One region of the Oceanimonas sp. AH20CE76 genome, then DNA from elsewhere that is predicted to be linked to it. Evidence: riboswitches for the same ligand, from Rfam matches in the RefSeq annotation. Region 1 holds a riboswitch; each other region holds the start of a gene.
The links. A riboswitch is a leader RNA that binds a small molecule or an ion and turns the genes downstream of it on or off. The one in region 1 is predicted to bind thiamine pyrophosphate.

Region 1 (7,032 bases):
AATGGCCTGGGCCTGGCGGGATGAACCGGCATGGGATTGCTTGATCTCCAGGGTTTCACCGGTTTGCTCCTGCCAGTGCTTTACAAACACAGGGTTGATTTCGGCAAACAGCTCGCGGGCAATGTCGTAGCTGCTGTTGAGCAGCTCTTTGGCCTGCAGCGGCAGGGCGGTGGCGCTCACGCCGGCGGCAAACAGCACAGAGGCCAGAAGGGATTTGCGCATGATTCAACTCCAAACAAAAATGAAGAAACTATAATCGATTCTAATATGCGCAAAAGATATTTAAACCATCTTTGATAGTTGCTTTTGGAATATATAAGCAAGGGTGGATATAAGGGACAAAAAAGGCCTGCATGTGCAGGCCTTTTCAGTATCAGAATTCCGCTCAGGAAGCAGGTTTTTCCTGCTTCTCCGGTACCAGCGGAATGGCCGGTTTGGCGATCAGGGAACGGGTGTCTTCAATGGCTTCGGTCAGGATCACCTGAATGTGCTGGCCCAGCTCGTATACCGGCTGTTTGTCGAGATAGACCCGGCCGTCGTCCCAGCTGCATTCCAGCCGATCCCGGTTGGGCAGGATCAGGGAGGACGGCATAAACACCACGGCGCCGTTTTCCTGCAGGCGCAGCTTCACGCCGCCGCGGCCGATGTCGATAATCTCGGCATCAAACACATGGCCGCCAGCCACCGCCGGCTGCAGATAGCGCACATACAGCCAGTCGGCAATGTCGCGCTCGGCACGGCGGTGCATACGGCGCTGTTCCGAGAGGTGCACGGCCAGCTCGGCGTTGGGCGCGTGGGCGTCGTGGGCTTTTTCGGCCAGAATGGCCTTGATCAGCCGGTGGTTGATGATGTCGCCGTATTTACGAATGGGCGAGGTCCAGGTGGCGTAGGCGTCCAGACCCAGGCCGTAGTGCTCACCCGGAGCCGTACTCATGGCGGCGTAAGACTGGAAGCGGCGCACCCGGTTGTCCAGATAGCTGGTGTCGCGGCTATCCAGCCAGCGGCGCAGCTCACAGAAACCTTCCAGGGTGGTGATTCTGTCGAGGTCTACCGGTGCATCATGCTCTTTCAGCAGTTCCTGCAGCTGGGCCAGTTTTTCTTCATCAAAGCCGGCGTGCACGTTGAATACACCGGTGCCGCAGTGTTTGGTCAGCCAGTTGCCGCAGGCCAGGTTGGCGGCAATCATCGACTCTTCCACCATCAGGTTGGCAATGCGGCGGTGATCGGCGTGAATGGCCACCACGTTGCTGGCATCGTCCAGTTCAAAACGGAAGTCGGGGCGGTCCGGGAACACAATGGCGTGAGTGCTGCGCCAGTTGTTGCGGGCCAGGGTCATGGTGTTCAGCTCGCGCAACTGCTCGGCAATCACTTCGCTTTCGGGCTGCCAGTCGCCGGTGCCTTCAATCCAGTCGGAGACCTTGTTATAGGCCAGGCGGGCGTGGGAGCGAATGCGGGCGGCAAAAAACTCGGCATCGTCGGCTACCTTGCCGTCGGCGTTAATATGAATGCGGGCGCACAGGGCGTGACGGTCTTCCCCTTCTTTCAGGGAGCACAGCTCATCGGCCAGGGTGCGCGGCAGCATGGGAATGTTGCGGCCCGGCAAATACACGGTAAAGGCGCGCTCGGCGGCTACTTTGTCCATGTCGCTGTCGTGGGCTACATAAGCGGTGGGATCGGCAATGGCCACCAGCAACTCCCAGCCGCCGTCATCCAGCTTTTTCACGCTCAAAGCGTCGTCCATATCCTGAGTGGACTCGCTGTCGATGGTGAAAAAGGGCACTTCGGTCAGGTTCTGGCGGGGCAGAGTGTCGTCCAGCAGCTCCCACTGTTCCCGGTCCTGAGGGGCCTGGTTGGCCAGGCTGTTGCGGGCCAGCACCACCCACCAGGGGGCAATGGGGTCGTCCACGCCGGCAATCACTTCCACCACATCAGCAAAAAAGCCATTGTCTTTCAGGGCGTGACGCTTGAGATCCGCCAGCACCCAGTCGCCATCTTTCAGGTCCTGGTCGTTCATTCCCTTGATGGTGCGAGCCTTGATGGCGTCTTTCATCAGCGGGTGATCGGGCACAATATTGAGCCGGTCACGGAACCACTTTACCCGGGCCACAAAACGGGTCAGGCCAGGCTCGATCAGGGTCTCCGGCTCCACCATCTCCTTGTCGTTTTCGGTGCGCAGCACGGCGGTAATGTGATCGCCATGCATCACCTTTTTCATGTGCGGGGGCGGAATGAAATAGCTTTCCTTGTCACTGACTTCGAGAAAGCCGAAGCCCTTGGAGGTGCCTTTGACCATGCCTTCCTTGGTAGGCAGGGTGTCGCGGATTTGTTGCTTGAGCTGAGCCAGCAGGGGATTGTCTTGAAACATGTGTTTGGGAACCTGTCGAAATATCGGCCTGACTATACGGATTTACCCTCAAAATGCCAAGAAAACCTTGCCTTTTGCACCAGTTTGGTGCGCTTTTTGTGGCTGTTTTATAAACAGCCTGATCCATAAACCAGAGTAAGGTGATTAACGTCCGGCTGGCCTTGAGTGGTGACGCCGTTGTGCAGCAAATAACGCAGGCCGTCGACCTGAGCCTGGCTGTCCGGTGTCAGCTCCCCCGCCAGTTGTGCAATATGCTGATTGGCCAGGCCGCTTTCCAGATTGCCCGCCAGTATCACCTGCAGCCCTTGCGCTAGTGCCGTATTGGCCCACTGCCGGCACAAGGCCGGCTCGCCCAGCAGGGAGGGGCGCAGCACCAGGGCTTTCAGCCCTTCAAACACCGCCGGGAGTTTATCGCCACAGCGATCAGCACTGATGGCCACCGGCCAGCCATGCCGTTGGGCAAGTGTGCGAGTGTCGGCCGGGCTGGCGCCGGGATCAAGCAGCCAGTCGGTAGCGCGACCACCGGTATGTCGCCACAGTTCAGCCAGCTGTGCTTCGCTGAGCCGGCCGCCGGCATCCAGCACCAGCCTGAGGCCGGGCACCAGAATGGACAGCTCGCGCACCAGGCCGGCGTCAAACTGCACATCGCCGGTCAGGGTCAGCCAGGCTTGAACAGGGTGCTCCCTGCGGCAGCGCCAGGCGCGAATAATGGCTTCGCGCTCGCCTTCCAGCAGCGGCAGGCTGGGAGCGGGTGCTGCTGTGAGTGGCGTGAGCGCGCAACCCAGTCCAAAGCGCACCCAGGGTGAGGTGGCTGTATGCTCAAGGCCTTGTTCCAGCTGCGCGCAGGCGGTCAGCAGTTCGGTTTCTGTTGCTGCTATATCGGCGGTGACCGGGGGTGCCACCTCGCCCCAGTGACCGTTAATACATATATACAAGCCATGGCGGCGGCGCACGGCAACGCCGTCGATCACTTTTTCTTTGGTCAGGGGCAGGGCATAGCGGTAAACCGAAATGGACATGGCAAGGCGCTCAGCTATTTAATTTTACATAAAGGTAACATGGTGACACGGTGAGCGACAGCGGTGTTTATTGAGTATCATGGAGCGCTTTATATAAGTGGAATTGTGTTTGTGATGCCCCTGAACATCTGGCTGCTGGCCATTCGGCCCAAAACCCTGCCGCTGGCGGTGGCTTCCATTGTGTTGGGAGCCGCCAGTGCCGGCACTGTAAATGTTGGTGTGCTGGCCCTGGCCTTGCTCACGGCCCTGTTACTGCAGATTCTGTCGAATCTGGCCAACGATTACGGCGACGGTCTGCGTGGCACAGATGGCCATGAGCGCACCGGCCCGGTACGAGTGCTGGCCTCGGGGCAAGTGTCGGTGGCTCAGCTGCGCCGGGCCATAGTAGTGGTGATTTTACTGGCACTGACAAGCGGACTGGCACTGCTGACCCTGGCGTTGGGTCACGACCTTGCCGCCTGGCTGGGCTTTTTGCTGCTGGGGGCGTTATCTGTGCTGGCGGCACTGGGTTATACCCTGGGCCGGCGGCCCTATGGTTACTCGGGGCTGGGCGATGCGGCGGTATTTGTGTTTTTCGGCCCGGTGGCGGTGCTGGGCACTGGCTGGCTGATGCGGCCGGAGCTTGCCGCTGCCGGCATCTGGGCGGCGCTGGTGGCAGGCTTGCTGTCGATGGCGGTGCTCAATATCAATAATATTCGCGACATGGCGGGTGATGCTCAGGCGGGCAAACACACGCTTGCTTTACGGCTGGGGCTGCCCCGGGCACGGGCCTGGCAGGCCGGGCTGCTGGCGTTGGCGGTGCTGGCAGCCGAACGGCTGATGACCGGCTGGGGATATCTGGCGCTGCTGGGGCTGTGGCCGCTTGCCCAAGGGCTGAAGCTGGTGCTGACCCGGGAAGGCGCCGAGCTGAACCGGGCACTGGCGCTCACTGCCAAAGGTACCCTGATTCTGACCGTGGGTCTGGCATTGGGGTTGGTAACGTCCTGAGTGGTTTATGCAAAAAAGTAACGGCCCGGTGCCATTTTGGCTGTTGTCTGGCAATGAATCATCTTTGCTTTTGTGAACTTGGTCTGGTTATACTGCGACCATCTTGTCGGAGTGCCCTCATGGGGCTGAGACCGCGAAAGCGGGATCCGTTGAACCTGATCAGGCTAATACCTGCGAAGGGAAGCAAGTAAAGAACCCGCTACCGGATGTAGGCAGTTCTTTATCAACACTCCCGACAAGCATTTCACCAAATGGACGCAAAAGTGAGATTGCTATGTCAACAAAAGTAAACCGTCGTGAAGTTCGCAGCCAGGCCCAGGAATATATTCACAACCTGAAGGGCGAACCCTTTCCGAATTCCTCCCGCATTTATCTCGACGGCTCACGCCCCGACATAAAAGTCGCCATGCGCGAAATCGCCCTGGCCGACAGCTATAAAGGCGGCACCGAAGAAAACCCCATTTTCGAGCCCAACGATCCGGTACCGGTATATGACACCTCAGGTGCCTATGGCGATCCCGAGTCTGAAATTGATGTGCGCAAGGGTCTGCCCCAGCTGCGCCGGGACTGGATTCTGGAGCGTAACGATACCGTAGAGCTGGAAAGTGTTACCTCCGAGTTTACTCAGCAGCGCATGGCCGACGATGGCCTGGATCACCTGCGCTTTGAGCACCTGCCCAAGCCGCGCAAGGCCAAGGCCGGTCAGTGCGTGACCCAGATGCACTACGCCCGCAAAGGCATTATCACTCCCGAGATGGAATATATCGCCATTCGCGAAAACATGGGCCGTGAGCGGGTGCGGGACGAACTGCTGCTCAGGCAGCACAAGGGCGAGAGCTTTGGTGCCAATCTGCCGGAAAACATCACCCCAGAATTTGTGCGCAAGGAAGTGGCCGAAGGCCGCGCCATCATTCCCGCCAACATCAACCACCCGGAAGCCGAGCCCATGATCATCGGCCGCAACTTCCTGGTGAAGATCAACGCCAACATCGGCAACTCGGCAGTGACCTCTTCCATTGAAGAAGAAGTGGAAAAACTGGTGTGGTCCACCCGCTGGGGTGCCGACACCGTCATGGATCTGTCCACCGGCCGCTACATTCACGAAACCCGTGAGTGGATTTTGCGCAACAGCCCGGTTCCCATCGGCACCGTGCCCATCTACCAGGCCCTGGAAAAAGTGAACGGCGTGGCCGAAGACCTGAACTGGGAAGTGTTCCGCGACACTCTGATCGAGCAGGCCGAGCAGGGCGTGGACTACTTCACCATTCACGCCGGCGTGCTGCTGCGCTATGTGCCCATGACCGCCAAGCGGGTGACCGGCATTGTGTCCCGCGGTGGCTCCATCATGGCCAAGTGGTGCCTCACTCACCACAAGGAAAGCTTCCTCTACGAGAACTTCCGTGAAATCTGTGAAATCTGTGCCGCTTACGATGTGTCCCTGTCACTGGGTGACGGCATGCGCCCGGGCTCGGTGGCCGATGCCAACGACGAGGCCCAGTTTGCCGAACTGTATACGCTGGGTGAGCTGACCAAGATCGCCTGGGAATACGACGTGCAGGTGATCATTGAAGGCCCGGGTCACATTCCCATGCACATGATCAAGCGCAACATGGAAGAGCAACTCGAGCACTGCCACGAAGCGCCTTTCTATACCCTTGGCCCGCTGACCACCGACATCGCCCCGGGTTACGACCACTTCACCTCTGGTATCGGTGCGGCGCTGATCGGCTGGTACGGCTGTGCCATGCTCTGTTACGTTACTCCCAAGGAGCACCTGGGGCTGCCCAACAAGGAAGACGTGAAGCAGGGTCTGATCACCTACAAGATCGCCGCCCATGCCGCCGATCTGGCCAAGGGCCACCCGGGCGCGCAAATTCGTGACAACGCCATGTCCAAGGCGCGTTTCGAGTTTCGCTGGCACGATCAGTTCAACCTGGCGCTGGATCCGGAAACCGCCCGGGAATATCACGACGAAACCCTGCCTCAGGAATCGGGCAAGGTGGCGCACTTCTGCTCCATGTGCGGACCCAAGTTCTGCTCCATGAAGATCACTCAGGACGTGCGCGACTACGCCGCCAGCCTGGAAAACAACATAGCAGTGCAGCTGGTGGGTATGGACGGCCAGCCTGAAATCGTACAGGCCGGCATGGCGAAAATGTCGGAAGAATTCAAGAAACGCGGCGGTGAGCTCTATCACCAGGCCGATAAACTGGAGCAAGAAACTCTATGACCAAACCCATCGTCTGGACCATAGCCGGTTCCGACTCGGGTGGCGGAGCCGGCATTCAGGCCGATCTGCACACCATTCATGCACTGGGCGGCCACGGCTGCTCAGTCATCTCCGCCATTACCGCTCAGAACTCGGTGTCGGTATCCATGGTGGAGCCGGTATTGATGCAGGCCTTTACCAGCCAGCTGGTTTCTCTGTCTACCGATATGCAGGCCGCCGCCATCAAGGTGGGCCTGCTGCCGGGCGGGCTGCGCGCCGAGGTGCTGGCGCGCTACCTCAAGGAATATCGCCGCCAGTGGCAGCCTTATGTGGTGCTGGATCCGGTGGCCATTGCCAGCACCGGTCAGTCCATGGCAGAAGCCAACCTGCTGCCGGCCATCAAGGCTGATCTGCTGCCGGAAGTGGACCTGATCACCCCCAACGCCGTTGAG
Region 2 (7,032 bases), 160 kb from region 1:
TGAACACTCGATACAGCGCATACACCCCCACCTTGGTGAGCAGACCGGCAAACACCGCCGAAATGGCCACCGGTGGTGTGTGGTAGGACGCCGGCAGCCAGAAAAACAGCGGAAACGCCGCCGCCTTGATGCCAAAGGCCACCAGAAACAGCATGGCTATGACAGTCACCAGCCCGGTCTGATCGGCACCGTTCAGCTTTACTGCCAGATCCGCCATATTCAGGGTACCGGCATAGCCATAGAGCAGCCCGACTGCGGTAAGGAACATGGCCGAGGAAATCAGGTTCAGGGTCACATACTTGATGGCCCCTTCCATCTGGGCCCGCTCACCCCCCAGAATCATCAGACCAAAAGAGGCGATCAGCAGTATCTCGAACCACACATAAAGGTTGAAGATATCTCCGGTAAGAAAAGCCCCTACTACGCCTGCCAGCATCAGATGCAGCAGTGGATAGTAACCAAAGGCTTCGTGGCTGCGGGTCATGGTGGCCAGCGAATACACCGCCACTGCCAGACCGATAATACCGGTGACCACCACCATAATGGCACTGAGCAGATCGGCCACCAGACTGATGCCATAGGGGGCCGGCCAGCTACCCATATGGGCCACCTGAATGCCGTCTGTCTGTACCTTTTGCAGCAATACCACAGAGGCCACCAGCAAACCGGCACCGGAGAATACGGAAATCCAGCGCTGCACATTGCGCCAGCGCCAGCAGGTAAGACACAAGGCCCCTGCCAGCATGGGAATAAGGATGGGTATCACGACTTCTGGTTTCACGAATCGGTGCTCTTCATTTCGTTAACATCATCGGCGCCAATCACTTCATATGCCCGGTGGATCAACACCACGGCAAAGGCAAGCACCCCAAAACTGATCACAATGGCGGTCAGGATCAACGCCTGCGGCAGCGGATCGGCAATGGCTTTCACCGGTACGCTCAGCCCCTGCGGAATCAGAGGTGGCGCGCCCCGCACCAGACCGCCGCTGGTAAAGATCAGCAGGTTAGCGGCATTCGACAGAATAATAAGGCCGATCACCAGTTTCACTACGCTGCGTCGCAGCATCATATAAAGCGCGGTGGCATAAAGGCCGCCCACCACAAAGGCAAACAGGTTTTCCATTTATTCCTCCACCTTGGCCAGGGACAGAATAATGGTGGTCACCACACCGATAACCACCAAAAATACACCGATATCAAAAAACAGCGGCGTACTCAGCTTGAGATCACCAATGCCAGGCAGCCACACTGTCCACCACTGGCTGGACAAAAACGGCTGACCTTTCAGCACCATGCCCACCACACCGCTGGCCAGCGCCAGCAGCAGACCACACCCCATCAGCAGCTGGCTTTCCACTCCCATCAGCTTGCGGGTGCTGCTGGCATCAAAGGCAAACATATGCAGAGCAAAGGCCCCGGATGCCACCAGGCCGGCAATGAAGCCACCGCCGGGTTCGTTATGGCCGCGCAGCAGCAGATACACCGCAAACAGCAGCAATAACGGTACCAGAAAGCGGGTGGCGGTCTGTAATATCAGAGACGAGCCTATCATCAGCGGTGTTCCTCCCAACGAAAGCGGATCATGGCGTTCACACCGATGGCTGCCAGCGCCAGCACAAAAATTTCTCCAAGAGTATCCAGCGCCCGGTAGTCCACCAGGATCACGTTCACTATGTTGCGGCCATGGGCTATGTCATAGCTGTTAGCTATCAGGTAACTGCTGATGCCTTCGCCCAGCGAAGACTGGTTCACGGTTAACACCATCATGGTCACCAGCACACCAAATACACCGGCTACAGTCGCATCCCGCCAGCGGGTGCGCGTGCTGGAAAGATCCTGAAAACCGGGCAGACGGAACAGCACCAGTACCAGCAGAATGACCGTCAGGGTTTCTACCAATATCTGAGTAATAGCCAGATCCGGCGCACTGAAAAACACATAAATCAGCGCCATGGAAAAGCCCAGCACACTTACCGCGGCCACGGCTCCCAGACGCAGATGAGTGGAGCAGACATAAATGACCGCCACCATCATCAGCAGACTGATCACCACTTCGTAGAGATAAACCCCTTCAAACGACAGTGAGTAGATAAAGGCGTCATGCGCCCAGAAGGCATATATCAGCAGACCTATGGTAGTCAGCAGTATGGTCATGATGTAGTTGGTCATGTAGCCGTTCTGCAGTACATGGGTCTGCCAGCGGGCCAGCCGCACCAGGCCGTCCATCATATGCTCATAGCCCCGTTCCGGACCGTAGGCCAGTGGATACAGCACCTTGCCCAGCGGCTGATAAATACGGCTCCAGCGACGGTACAGCAAAGCACCGGCCACCAGCGCGGCAGCACTGAACAGCAGCGGCAGATTAATGCCGTGCCACAGCGCCAGATCCAGATTTCCCGCCGGGGCCCCGCTGATGGCAGTGACCGCCGCCGCCAGCAGCGGCTCAGCCAGGCCGGGCAACAACCCCAGCACCAGACTTAAGACTGCCAGCGCACTAAAGCCCAGACGCATGGCAAGGGGAGCTTCGTGAGGCGTTTTTGGAGTGGGTTTCAGCTTGCCGAAGAAAGGTTTGATGGCCACCAGAGCACTGGCAGCCACAATAGCCACAGCCGTGACCAATGCCAGCACCACCAGCAGCACAGACAGGGCGCGGGCACCCAAGGCCGCCTCAAACATCAGCTCTTTGGCAATAAAACCAAACAGCGGCGGTATACCCGCCAGTGACAAGGCCGCCACCCATAAAAACAGCGCCGTATGCGGCATATGGGCACGCAAGCCGCCCAGCTCGCGCACATCCTTGGTACCGGTGGCATGATCCAGGGTACCGGCAGCCATAAAGAGCGCGCCTTTGTACAACGCATGAGCCAGCAGAAAAATCATGGCCGCTTTCAGCGCCACCGGCGTGCCGATGCCAATCAGCATGGTCAGTGTGCCCAGCGCCATAATAGTGGAATAGGCCAGAATGCGTTTCAGATCTGTGCTGCATACCGACATGAGGGCACCCACCGTCATGGTAACAGCCCCCAATACCGACAGCGTCAGCATCCAGGCATCATGGCCCGCCATGACAGGCTGCAGCCGGGCCATCAGAAACACGCCCGCCTTAACCATGGTGGCGGAATGCAAATAGGCGCTGACCGGCGTGGGCGCGGCCATGGCATTGGGCAGCCAGAAGTGAAACGGGAACTGCGCCGACTTGGTGAAGGTGCCCGCCAGGATCAATATCATCATGGGCAAAAACAGCGGATGCTGTTGCAGTGCAGGGCCCTGCGCCAGCACCTCGGTCAGCTCATAGCTGCCGGCCATCCAGCCCAGCATGATCAGGCCTGTCATCAGTGCCAGGCCGCCACCCATGGTGACAAACAAGCCCTGCAGCGCCGCCTTGCGCGACTTTTCCTGCTCATGGTTAAAACCAATCAGCAGATAGGAAGTAATACTGGTCAGCTCCCAGAACACAAACAACCCGATCAAATTGCTACAGAGCACGACTCCCAGCATGGCGCTCATAAAGGCCAGCAGGTACATCAGCAGCTTGTGCCTGTCCTTGTTGCCCTCCAGATAGCGGCCGCCGTAGATCAGAATAAAGGTACCAATACCGGTGATCAGCAGCGCAAACATCAGGCTGAGGCCGTCGAGCAGAAAACTCAGGCCGATATCAAGACTGGGAATCCACTGATAGTGAAACTGAAGCGTCTCACCCGCGGTAATGAGAGGCCAGAAACCGGCAAAATAAACAAACAGACTCGCGGGTAATACCGCCAGAAACCAGCCAATATACTGGCCCAGCCGGGAGCTCAACATGGGCACCAGGGCGGCGAGAACAAAACCTGCCAAAACGGCAACAAGCATACGCAAGGCTCCTTTTCAGGCCCGTTCAGGGGCGTAAGGATCGGCAAATAGAAAGGAGAGACTTAGAATGCAGACTATAGCAGTGACTTATTTCGATTAACGATCAATGCGTTAATTCGTTGTTATTGATTATCATCGCAAGGAATACTACAAGCCGCCCCGGCCGGACGCAAGCGGGCCGGGACATTTGCACTGTGTTCAGCGGGCAAAAAAATGCTCCACCGGCCCCCGGCCCTGCCCTACTTTCAGACGAGCGCCGGCTTCAATGGCTCTTTCGATATAATGCTTGGCAGACGCTACCGCCAGCTCAAGCTCCAGGCCCTGAGCCAGATAGGACGCCAATGCGCCGGACAGGGTACAGCCGGTGCCATGGGTGTTGGCGGTAATCACGCGGGGAGTATCAAAACAGCGCACATCGGCACCGTTGATCAGCCAGTCGGGGCTGCGCGGCTCCTGCTGCAAAAAACCACCTTTCAGCAGCACAGCCCGGCACTCCAGCTCGATCAGGGCAGCGATCAGCGGCTCCACTTCCCGCAGTGACGCGGGTATGTCCCTGCCGGTAAGGCAGGCAGCCTCCGGCAGATTGGGGGTGATCACATCCGCCAGCGGCAACAGCCGCTGTTTGAGACTGTTCACTGCGTCAGGAGCCAGCAGCATATCGCCGTTGGCACTGACCATGACCGGGTCCACCACCAGGTGCTGAGGCCGGTAGGCCTCAAGCGCGTCAGCCACCGTATTAATGGTATCCGCATCACCCAGCATACCTACCTTGACCGCGGCTACCGGCAGATCACTGAATACCGCCTCCAGCTGGGCGCGAATCATATCCTGGGGAACCGGATGTACTGCCGAGACTTTTTGCGTGTTCTGAGCGGTAATGGCGGTAATCACCGAACAAGCGTAACCGCCAGTGGCGGAGATGGCTTTAATGTCGGCCTGAACGCCGGCACCGCCGCCGCTGTCGGAGCCGGCAATGGAAAGAATAATGGCTTTGCTGCTGTGCATGTCCTTATGGTCCTTTATCTGGGCGCGAAAACCATAAGGCCACAGCCATCGGTTCCCTACGCCAGTATGAGCTGGATCAGGTTCAACGGGTTCGGCAACAATTGCCATCTCGGCCTTTCGGCACCCCGACCAATGACAGAAATCATACCCAGCCCACCGTTTAATTGCCAGCCGGCAGAGTTGAAACACACCAACTGTAATTTAGTAACATAAATTTTTTGTTGTATACAAAAGAAGAGGTGGATTGCAGGCAAAAAAAACGCCCTCAGCTAAAAACGCTGAAGGCGGCCTGAGCAGCATATTAATAAAATGCAAAAAGCTTGGCAGCATGGACTACTGCCTCTGTACCTGCTGCCACTATAACGTAAGTTTATTTCACTATCGTTATTTTTTATCGCATTAGTGAGCCTGATCCCAGTTATCACCCACACCGGCTTCCACCAGCAGCGGCACATCCAGACTGGCCGCCTGCTGCATCAGTTCGCAAATTTTCTGCCGGTAATCTTCTGCCTTGTCTTCGCGAATTTCAAATACCAGTTCATCGTGAACCTGCATCAGCATACGCACATCGTCTTCGGGTAACTGTGTTATCCAGTCGTTTACCAGCACCATGGCTTTTTTAATGATATCGGCCGCCGTGCCCTGCATGGGAGCGTTGATAGCGGCGCGCTCAGCGCCCTTGCGCCGGGCACCATTTTTGGATTTGATCTCCGGCAGATACAGGCGACGGCCAAACAGGGTGGACACATAGCCCAGCTCGCTGGCCTGCTCGCGGGTTTCTTCCATATAGCGCAGCACACCCGGATAACGTTCAAAGTAGATATTCATGTATTCCTGGGCTTCATTCCGGCCAATGCCCAGCTGGCGGGCCAGACCAAAAGCGCTCATGCCGTAGATCAGGCCAAAGTTAATGGCTTTGGCCCGGCGGCGCTGTTCGCTGGTCACCGCTTCAAGATCCACACCAAACACCTCGGCGGCGGTGGCCCTGTGAATATCCTGACCTTCAGCAAAGGCCGTGAGCAGTCCCTTGTCCTGAGACAGATGCGCCATAATGCGCAGCTCTATCTGGGAGTAGTCTGCCGCTACCAGCTTGTAGCCCTTTTCAGCCACAAAGGCCTGGCGAATGCGGCGTCCTTCCGGTGTGCGGATGGGAATGTTCTGCAGGTTGGGATCTGACGACGACAACCGGCCGGTGGCAGTATTAGCCTGATGATAAGAGGTATGCACCCGGCCGCTGTGCTCATTCATCATCTGGGGCAGCTTGTCGGTATAAGTGGACTTGAGCTTGCTAAGTACCCGGTATTCCATCAGTAATTTGGGCAAGGGGTAATCCAGCGCCAGCTCCTGCAGTACTTCTTCGGCGGTAGAAGGCGCACCCTTGGGCGTTTTTTTGATCACCGGCAGTTCCAGCCTGGTGAACAGAATCTCGCCAAGCTGCTTGGGAGAGCTGAGATTAAAGGGCTCACCGGCGAGTTCGTGGGCTTCCAGCTCCAGCTCTTTCAGCCGTTTGGCAATTTCATCACTCTGAATGGCCAGCAGCTTGCCGTCGATGCGCACGCCTGTGTATTCCATTCCGGCAAGAATGGGTACCAGCGGCATTTCAATGTCATTAAATACGCTTTCAAGAGATGGCTCGGCAGCCAGTTTTTCCGCCAGGTGATGGTGCAGCCGCAGAGTAATGTCAGCATCTTCCGCCGCATAGGGCCCGGCCTGCTCCAGTGGGATCTGGTTAAAGGTCAGCTGCTTGGCTCCCTTGCCGGCAATGGCTTCAAACGGTGTGGTGCTGTGATTAAGGAAAAATGCCGCCAGGCTGTCCATATCGTGCCGGGTCTGCACCGAGTTGAGTGCATAAGACTCCAGCATGGTATCGAGCAGCGTGCCCTTCATGTGAATGCCGTGATTTTTCAGCACATTGATATCGTACTTCAGATTCTGACCCAGTTTGATGCGGCTCTCATCTTCCAGTAACGGCTTGAGCGCACCGAGCACGGTTTCTTCGCTCAGCTGCTCGGGTGCATCCAGATAATCGTGACCAAAAGGCACATAGGCCGCCTGTCCGGCTTCTACTGCAAATGATACCCCTACCACACGGGCATCCCGGTAGCTGAGACTGGTAGTCTCGGTATCAAAGGCAAACAGAGGCGCGGCTTCCAGCTTTTTAATCCACGCATTCAGC
Region 3 (7,032 bases), 430 kb from region 1:
CATTATTGCCGGCGAAGTGGATATTTATCCGGAATACACCGGCAATGCCGCCTTTTTTCATCAGAAAGAAGACAGCGACGCCTGGAAGGACTTTGAACAGGGCTACGCCTTGGCCAAACAACTGGACTTTGATGCCCATCAGCTGGTGTGGCTGACCCCGGCCAACGCCAACAACACCTGGGCCATTGCCCTGCGCCAGGACATTGCCGAGGCCAACAATCTGGCTACCATGTCGGACTTTGGCCGCTATGTCAGTGAAGGCGGTGAGATCAAGCTGGCGGCGTCCGCCGAGTTTGTGTCCAGCCCCGCCGTGCTGCCCGCCTTTCAGCAGACCTATGGCTTTGAGCTGAGTGACAGCCAGCTACTGGTGCTTTCCGGTGGCAACACCGCTGCCACCATCAAGGCCGCCGCCCTGCAAACCGACGATACCAACGCCGCCATGGTGTACGGCACTGACGGTGCCATTGCCTCTGTGGGTCTGGTAGTCATGGACGACGACAAGGGCGTGCAGCCAGTTTACGCCCCCGCCCCCATAGTGCGGGAAAGTGTGCTCAAGGCACACCCGGAGATCGCCGGCATTCTGCAGCCGGTGTTTCAGTCGCTGAATGTAACCACCCTGCAGACCCTTAACAGCCGCATCGCCATTGGCGGCGAAAGCGCCGAAGCCGTGGCCGCCGACTATCTGGCCGGGCTGAGCCAGGACTGATGATTGTGCCTGCAATACATAACCAAAAATTGACTTCGGGGAGTGACCCATTCCTTTATCATTAAAACCCGACAAGGTCGGCGGCTTGCTGGCAACAGCGCTGGTACTCAGCCTGCTGGCGCTGCCCTTTGTCGGCCTGCAACCCAACCGTATTTTGCCCGGCGAATCCCTGAGCCTGCTCAGTTCCGCCGGCCTCACCGGCCTCTGGCCACTGTTATTGCTGCCGCTTTGTCTGGCTAACCGTGCCCTGCCCCTGCGACTGGCACTCACTGCCACCGCCCTGCCGCTGCTGCTGTATACCGCCGGCCATACCGCCATCGCCCTGCTGGAACATGCCGGCCCCCTGGCCCGGGTTTCCCTGGGTGCCGGCTTTTGGCTGGGGCTGTTCTGGCTGTGCCTGCTGGTGACCGACACCGCCCTGCGGCTGAAACTCGGACCTGCCGCCCGGCTGGCACTGGTGACCATCCTTACCGCAGCTGTGGTGGCACTGCTGGCTTCGGGCTTGTGTGACCAGTTGTCGTTACTGAAAGAGTTTCATAACCGCAGCGACTTCTGGCGGCAGGGGCTGCGTCATCTGCAACTGGCCCTGGGCAGCATTATTCCGGCGGTGCTGGCGGGCATTCCGTTAGGCATTGCCTGCCACCGCTCGCACAGGCTCAGGGCAGCACTGTTTCCGGTACTTAATATTTTGCAGACCATTCCCAGCCTGGCCATGTTTGGCCTGCTGATGGTGCCGTTAAGCCTGCTGAGCACCGCTTACCCCTGGCTGGGAGAGCTGGGTATTCGCGGCATTGGTGCGGCACCGGCGGTGATCGCCCTGTTTCTGTATTCACTGCTGCCCATCGTCAGCAACACGGCGCTGGGCTTTGACCGGGTCAACGCCCATGTGCGCGAGGCGGCCACCGCCATGGGCATGAGCCGCCGCCAGCGCTTGTGGCAAGTGGAGCTGCCGCTGGCATTGCCGGTGATTCTGAGCGGCCTGCGGGTAGTGGTCACACTCAATATCGGTCTGGTGGCGGTGGCGGCACTGGTGGGCGGCGGTGGCTATGGCACCTATATCTTTCAGGGACTGGGGCAGACCGCCACCGATCTGGTGATCCTCGGTGCCCTGCCCACCCTGCTGCTGGCGTTTTTGTTCGCCATCCTGATCGATACCCTGATCGCCCTGCAACAAGGCACTCGTGCATGATTGAAGTAAAAAACCTGAGCAAACAATTTGGCCGGCAGACGGCGGTAAAGGAGCTGTCGTTTCGCGTGGACAGCGGCCGGGTCTGCGCATTGGTCGGCACCTCTGGTTGCGGCAAGTCCACTACCCTGCGCATGCTGAACCGGCTGATAGAGCCCAGCTCGGGCGAGATTTTTATTCAGGGGCAAAAGGTCACCACCATCCCAGCCGAGCAGCTGCGCCGGCGCATTGGCTACGCCATTCAGGGAGTGGGGCTGTTTCCGCACCAGACCATTGCCCGCAACATCGCCACAGTGCCGCGGCTGTTGGGCTGGAGCAAAGCCGACATCGATGCCCGGGTCAGCGAGCTGCTCAGTTTGTTCCGGCTCGACCCCGCCACCTTTGCCGGCAAGTACCCGCACCAATTATCCGGCGGCGAACAGCAACGGGTGGGGGTGGCCCGGGCACTGGCGGCGCGCCCCGAGCTGCTGCTGATGGACGAGCCCTTTGGTGCGCTGGATCCGCTCACCCGCGAGCACCTGCAGGACGAGCTGCTGCATATTCAGCAACTGCTGGGCATTACCATCATAATGGTGACTCACGATCTGGAAGAGGCCATTAAAATGGCCGACGTGATAGCCGTCATGGACAAGGGCGAAATTTTACAGATAGACAGCCCACAAGCCCTGCTGCGCCACCCCAGGCCGGGCTTTGTGCAAAGTCTGGTGGGTGGCCGGGACAGATCCCTGCGGCTGCTGGCCACTCAGACCCTGGCCGATATCATGGCTCCGCTCACGGGGCCCGCCGGCACCGCCCTGCCGGCGGCCACCAGCCTGAAAGACGCCATGGCCGAGCTGCTCTGGCAGGGTGAAGAGCGGCTGACGGTGGTGGATGAGGCCGGCCAGCCGGTGGGTGAAGTCACCCTGAGCCAGCTGCTGAAACAAGGAGCCGGCGCATGACCCGCGCGCTGGGCTGGCTGATCCCCGGGCTGTTGCTGGCGCTGCTGACCCTGAACATGGACGCACTCACGCCGCTGTTTCATCTGCTGGTGGACGCCCCCGCGCCGGCCATTTACGCCCGGGACAGTTTTCTCAACCTGCTGGGCTGGCATGTACTGGCGGTGTTTGTCGCCATTGCCGCCGCCACCCTGCTGGCGCTGGGGGCCGCCATTGCCGTGACCCGGCCTTCAGGCAAGGCTTTTTTTCCACTGGCACGGGCACTGGCCAATCTGGGCCAGACCTTTCCGCCGGTGGCGGTGCTGGCGCTGGCGGTACCGGCGCTGGGCTTTGGTCTTACTCCCACCCTGGTGGCTCTGCTGCTCTACGGCATGCTGCCGATTTTTGAAAATGCCGTGACCGGGTTGCAGCAAATTCCCGCCAGTGTGCGCGAGGCGGCCAAAGGCATGGGCATGACGCCCCTGCAACGGTTGTGGCGGGTGGAATTGCCTCTGGTCCTGCCCACTCTGGTGGCGGGCATTCGCATTTCGCTGATCATCAGCATAGGCACCGCCACCATCGGCTCGACTGTGGCGGCCAAGGGTTTTGGCGAGGTAATTATTGCCGGCCTGCTCACCGACAACCTGGCCTTTGTACTGCAAGGCGGCATCATGGTGGCGCTGATGGCCATGATGCTCGACGCCTTGCTCCGCCGCCTTGAGCAACGGCTGACGCCGCCGGGCGGGTGAGAATACGGGGACTGGGGAATTGTAGGCCCGGTTTTACACCGGGCAAATACATTCACCTGCGACACCGCTGCCGCGAATAAATCGCGGCCTACAACCCCCGCCACTTACAGCTGAAAGCTTACGGCTGACAGCTCCCCGCAGGGGGAAGTCCCAGATGCTCCCGCAGAGTAGAGCCTTCATACTCGGTGCGGAACAGGCCGCGGCGTTGCAGCTCGGGTACCACCTGATCCACAAAGTCCTCGATGCCGGCGGGCAATGAGGGCGGCATCAGGTTAAAGCCGTCGGCACCCTCGTTGCGGAACCACTGCTCCATGCGATCGGCAACCGACTCGGGCGTGCCCACCATGGTGCAGTGGCCGCCGCCCGCAGCGAGCCGGCCCAGCAGCTGGCGCACCGTGGGCTGCTCGGTCTCAATAATACGCAGCACGGTGGCGTAGCGGCCTTTCGGGCCGGTGAACACATCCAAAGACGGCAGTGCCGGCACCGGGCCGTCCAGCTCCCAGCCGGAGCAGTCCTGCCCCACATAGGTGCCCAGCTGGCGCAACGAGGCGTCGGCGGGCAGCAGCTCATCCAGCTCCCGCTGCTTGGCTTTGGCCTCGGCCTCGGTAGAGGCCACATAGGTCACCAGCCCGGGCATGATGGGCACATCCACACTGCGGCCCGCGGCTCTCACCCGGCGCTTGATGTCGCGGTAGTAGTCCTGGGCCGCCGGCAGATCGTAGGCCACGGCGTAAATAGCTTCGGCGCACTGGGCCGCCAGAGTGCGCCCCTGCTCTGAAGCGCCGGCCTGAAACAGCACCGGGTGGCCCTGAGGCGGGCGCGGCACATTGAGCGGGCCGTCCACCAGAAAGAATTCGCCGTTGTGATGAATGGGGTTCACCTTGCCGGGGTCGGCATAGTGGCCGGCCCGATCCATCACCAGCGCATCAGCAGCCCAGGAATCCCACAGCTTGATCACCGCCTCCACAAACTCCTCGGCCCGGCGGTAACGCTCGGCGTGCGCGGGCATGGCCTCGTAGCCGTGGTTGCGGGCTTCCACGTCAAACATGGAGGTGACCACGTTCCAGCCCATGCGGCCGTTGGAGATATGATCCAGCGAGGCCATCATGCGCGCAGCGTGAAAGGGCGTGAAAAAGGTGCTCGACACAGTGCTGATAAAACCGATGCGATCCGTAGCCCGGCTCATGGCCGCCATGGCGGTAAGCGGCTCCAGAAACCAGTAGCTGCCGTCCGCCACATTGCCGGTAGACTGGCCGTCGGCAAAGAACACCGCATCCAGCTTGCCGCGCTCGGCGGTTTGCGCCAGACGCTCGTAATAGCGAATATCCCCCAGCTGCTCCACCGCGGAATTGGGGTGACGCCAGGCGGCCCTGTGGTGGCCGCACCCGAACAGAAACAGGTTCAGGTGCATCATGCGTTCGTTCATGCTCATCAGTTTTTCACCAGACCGCCGTCCACTACCAGATTCTGGCCGGTGACCGAGCGGGACCAGGGCGAGGCAAAGAACAGGGTGGCGTCGGCAAATTCCTCCGGCGTGGTCACCCGGCGCAGCGGCGTATTGGCGGCAATGTAGTCAAACACTTCCTCGGGAGTAGCGGCAGAGGCATCGGTAGTGCGCAGCAGGCCGCCGGATACCATGTTGACGGTAATGCCGTCCGGGCCCAGATCCTGCGACAGGGTGCGGGTCAGCGACAGCAGCGCGGCCTTGGCGGCGGTGTAGTCGTGGTAAGGCACCACCGGGTTCTGGAACAGATTGGTGCCAACATTAACGATGCGGCCAAAACCGGTTTTACGCATGCCAGGCAGCGCCGCCCGGGTGGTGTTTAAGGCACCGCCGGCAATACCTTCCAGCTGCTGGTGCAAATGCTCCCAGGTCAGCGCTTCGGCATGGGGCCGGGCATCACCATTAAAAGAAAACGCCGGCAGGGCGTTGTTGATGACGGTGGTTACCGGGCAGCCGAAATGGGCCTCGGCCTGGTCAAACATGGCCTGCACGGCGGCGGCGTCAGTCACATCGGCCTGCACCGCCAGGGTCTGCTCCGGCGCTTCGGCCGCCAGCTTTTGTGCCGCCTCGGCGCTGTTCAGGTAGTTGATCACCACTTTGGCACCTTCGCGCAAAAAGGCGCGCACCAGATGCTCGCCCAGGCCGCGGGCGCCGCCGGTAACCAGCACCAGTTGTTCATTAAATGGAATGGAAGTTTGCATTTTCTACCTCGAAGCTGAGGCGAAGGCATAAGGCAGCAAAGGCACCAGGCCGGCAGGCTGACATCCCTTCGCCAGTATGAACTGGATCAGGTTCAACGGGTGTTATCTCAGCCCTGCTTAGCAGGACACCCCGTGTCTCGGCACGAACCATAACATACCCCACAGCAAGCTGTAAGCCGTCAGCGATAAGCTGTCAGCAGCCCGAGTAGCCTTAAGGATTTATCTGGTGCCTGTTGCACGGTACGAACAGGCAGATTGCGATATCCGCAAACACATAAGAACAACTTAAAGCTGACAGCTGACCGCTTAAAGCTCCCATGGGTTTGGTGAAAACCCGCTTCGGGTGGATAATAAAGACCTCGAAAGCAATGGATAACGCCGAGCCGACTATGACCACACTGACAATTACCCGCCCCGACGACTGGCACCTGCACCTGCGCGACGGTGAGCAACTGCAAGACACAGTACGCGACGCCAGCCGCTATCTGGGCCGCGCCCTCGTTATGCCCAACCTGGTGCCGCCCGTTACCACCACAGGGCTTGCCAACCAATACCGCGAGCGCATTCTGGCGGTACGCCCCGAGGGCAGCCGGTTTGAGCCGGTAATGAGCCTGTATCTCACCGACAAAACCGACCCCGACGAAATTCGCAAGGGCCGCACCAGCGGCGACATTGTGGCCTGTAAACTGTATCCGGCCGGTGCCACCACCAACTCCGACTCCGGCGTGACCGATGTAAAAAACATCTACCCGATGCTGGAAGCCATGCAGGAAACCGGCACCCTGCTGCTGGTGCACGGTGAAGTCACCGATTCGCGCATCGACATCTTTGACCGGGAAAAAGTGTTCCTGGAAACCGTGCTGCCCGACGTGGTGCGCGACTTCCCCGACCTGAAAATCGTGCTGGAGCACATCACCACAGAGCACGCGGTGAAGTTTGTGGAGCAGGCCGGCGACAACGTGGCCGCCACCATCACCGCTCACCACCTGCTGTTCAACCGCAACCACATGCTGGTGGGCGGCATTCGCCCGCACTACTACTGCCTGCCGATCCTCAAGCGCAACACGCACCAGCAGGCGCTGGTGCGTGCCGCCACCAGCGGCAGCAAAAAGTTCTTTCTGGGCACTGACTCGGCACCGCACTTTCAGCATCGCAAAGAGGCCGCCTGCGGCTGCGCCGGTGCCTACACGTCTCACGCTGCCATTGAGCTATATGCTGAAGTGTTTGAGGAAGCCGGTGCGCTCGACAAGCTGGAAGCCTTTGCCAGCCACA

Region 2: linked by a shared signal. The riboswitch ahead of thiD (bifunctional hydroxymethylpyrimidine kinase/phosphomethylpyrimidine kinase) and the one ahead of thiC (phosphomethylpyrimidine synthase ThiC) in region 1 are both predicted to bind thiamine pyrophosphate.
Region 3: linked by a shared signal. The riboswitch ahead of N2M06_RS02010 (3-oxoacyl-ACP reductase) and the one ahead of thiC (phosphomethylpyrimidine synthase ThiC) in region 1 are both predicted to bind thiamine pyrophosphate.

What each region holds. Positions count from the first base shown of each region.
Region 1 covers NZ_CP155481.1:3,205,899-3,212,930, reverse strand. The annotation lists gene cysP (thiosulfate ABC transporter substrate-binding protein CysP) at 1-222, opposite strand, end outside; gene N2M06_RS15635 (exoribonuclease II) at 386-2,365, opposite strand; gene N2M06_RS15630 (o-succinylbenzoic acid (OSB) synthetase) at 2,473-3,384, opposite strand; gene menA (1,4-dihydroxy-2-naphthoate octaprenyltransferase) at 3,499-4,371, shown strand; TPP riboswitch at 4,469-4,571, shown strand; gene thiC (phosphomethylpyrimidine synthase ThiC) at 4,646-6,601, shown strand; gene thiE (thiamine phosphate synthase) at 6,598-7,032, shown strand, end outside.
Region 2 covers NZ_CP155481.1:114,964-121,995, reverse strand. The annotation lists gene N2M06_RS00595 (Na+/H+ antiporter subunit D) at 1-781, opposite strand, end outside; gene N2M06_RS00590 (Na+/H+ antiporter subunit C) at 778-1,125, opposite strand; gene N2M06_RS00585 (Na+/H+ antiporter subunit B) at 1,126-1,554, opposite strand; gene N2M06_RS00580 (putative monovalent cation/H+ antiporter subunit A) at 1,554-3,851, opposite strand; gene thiD (bifunctional hydroxymethylpyrimidine kinase/phosphomethylpyrimidine kinase) at 4,050-4,856, opposite strand; TPP riboswitch at 4,893-4,994, opposite strand; gene polA (DNA polymerase I) at 5,256-7,032, opposite strand, start outside.
Region 3 covers NZ_CP155481.1:390,774-397,805, reverse strand. The annotation lists gene N2M06_RS02035 (ABC transporter substrate-binding protein) at 1-706, shown strand, start outside; gene N2M06_RS02030 (ABC transporter permease) at 792-1,895, shown strand; gene N2M06_RS02025 (ABC transporter ATP-binding protein) at 1,892-2,830, shown strand; gene N2M06_RS02020 (ABC transporter permease) at 2,827-3,555, shown strand; gene N2M06_RS02015 (LLM class flavin-dependent oxidoreductase) at 3,674-4,987, opposite strand; gene N2M06_RS02010 (3-oxoacyl-ACP reductase) at 4,987-5,760, opposite strand; TPP riboswitch at 5,807-5,903, opposite strand; gene pyrC (dihydroorotase) at 6,150-7,032, shown strand, end outside.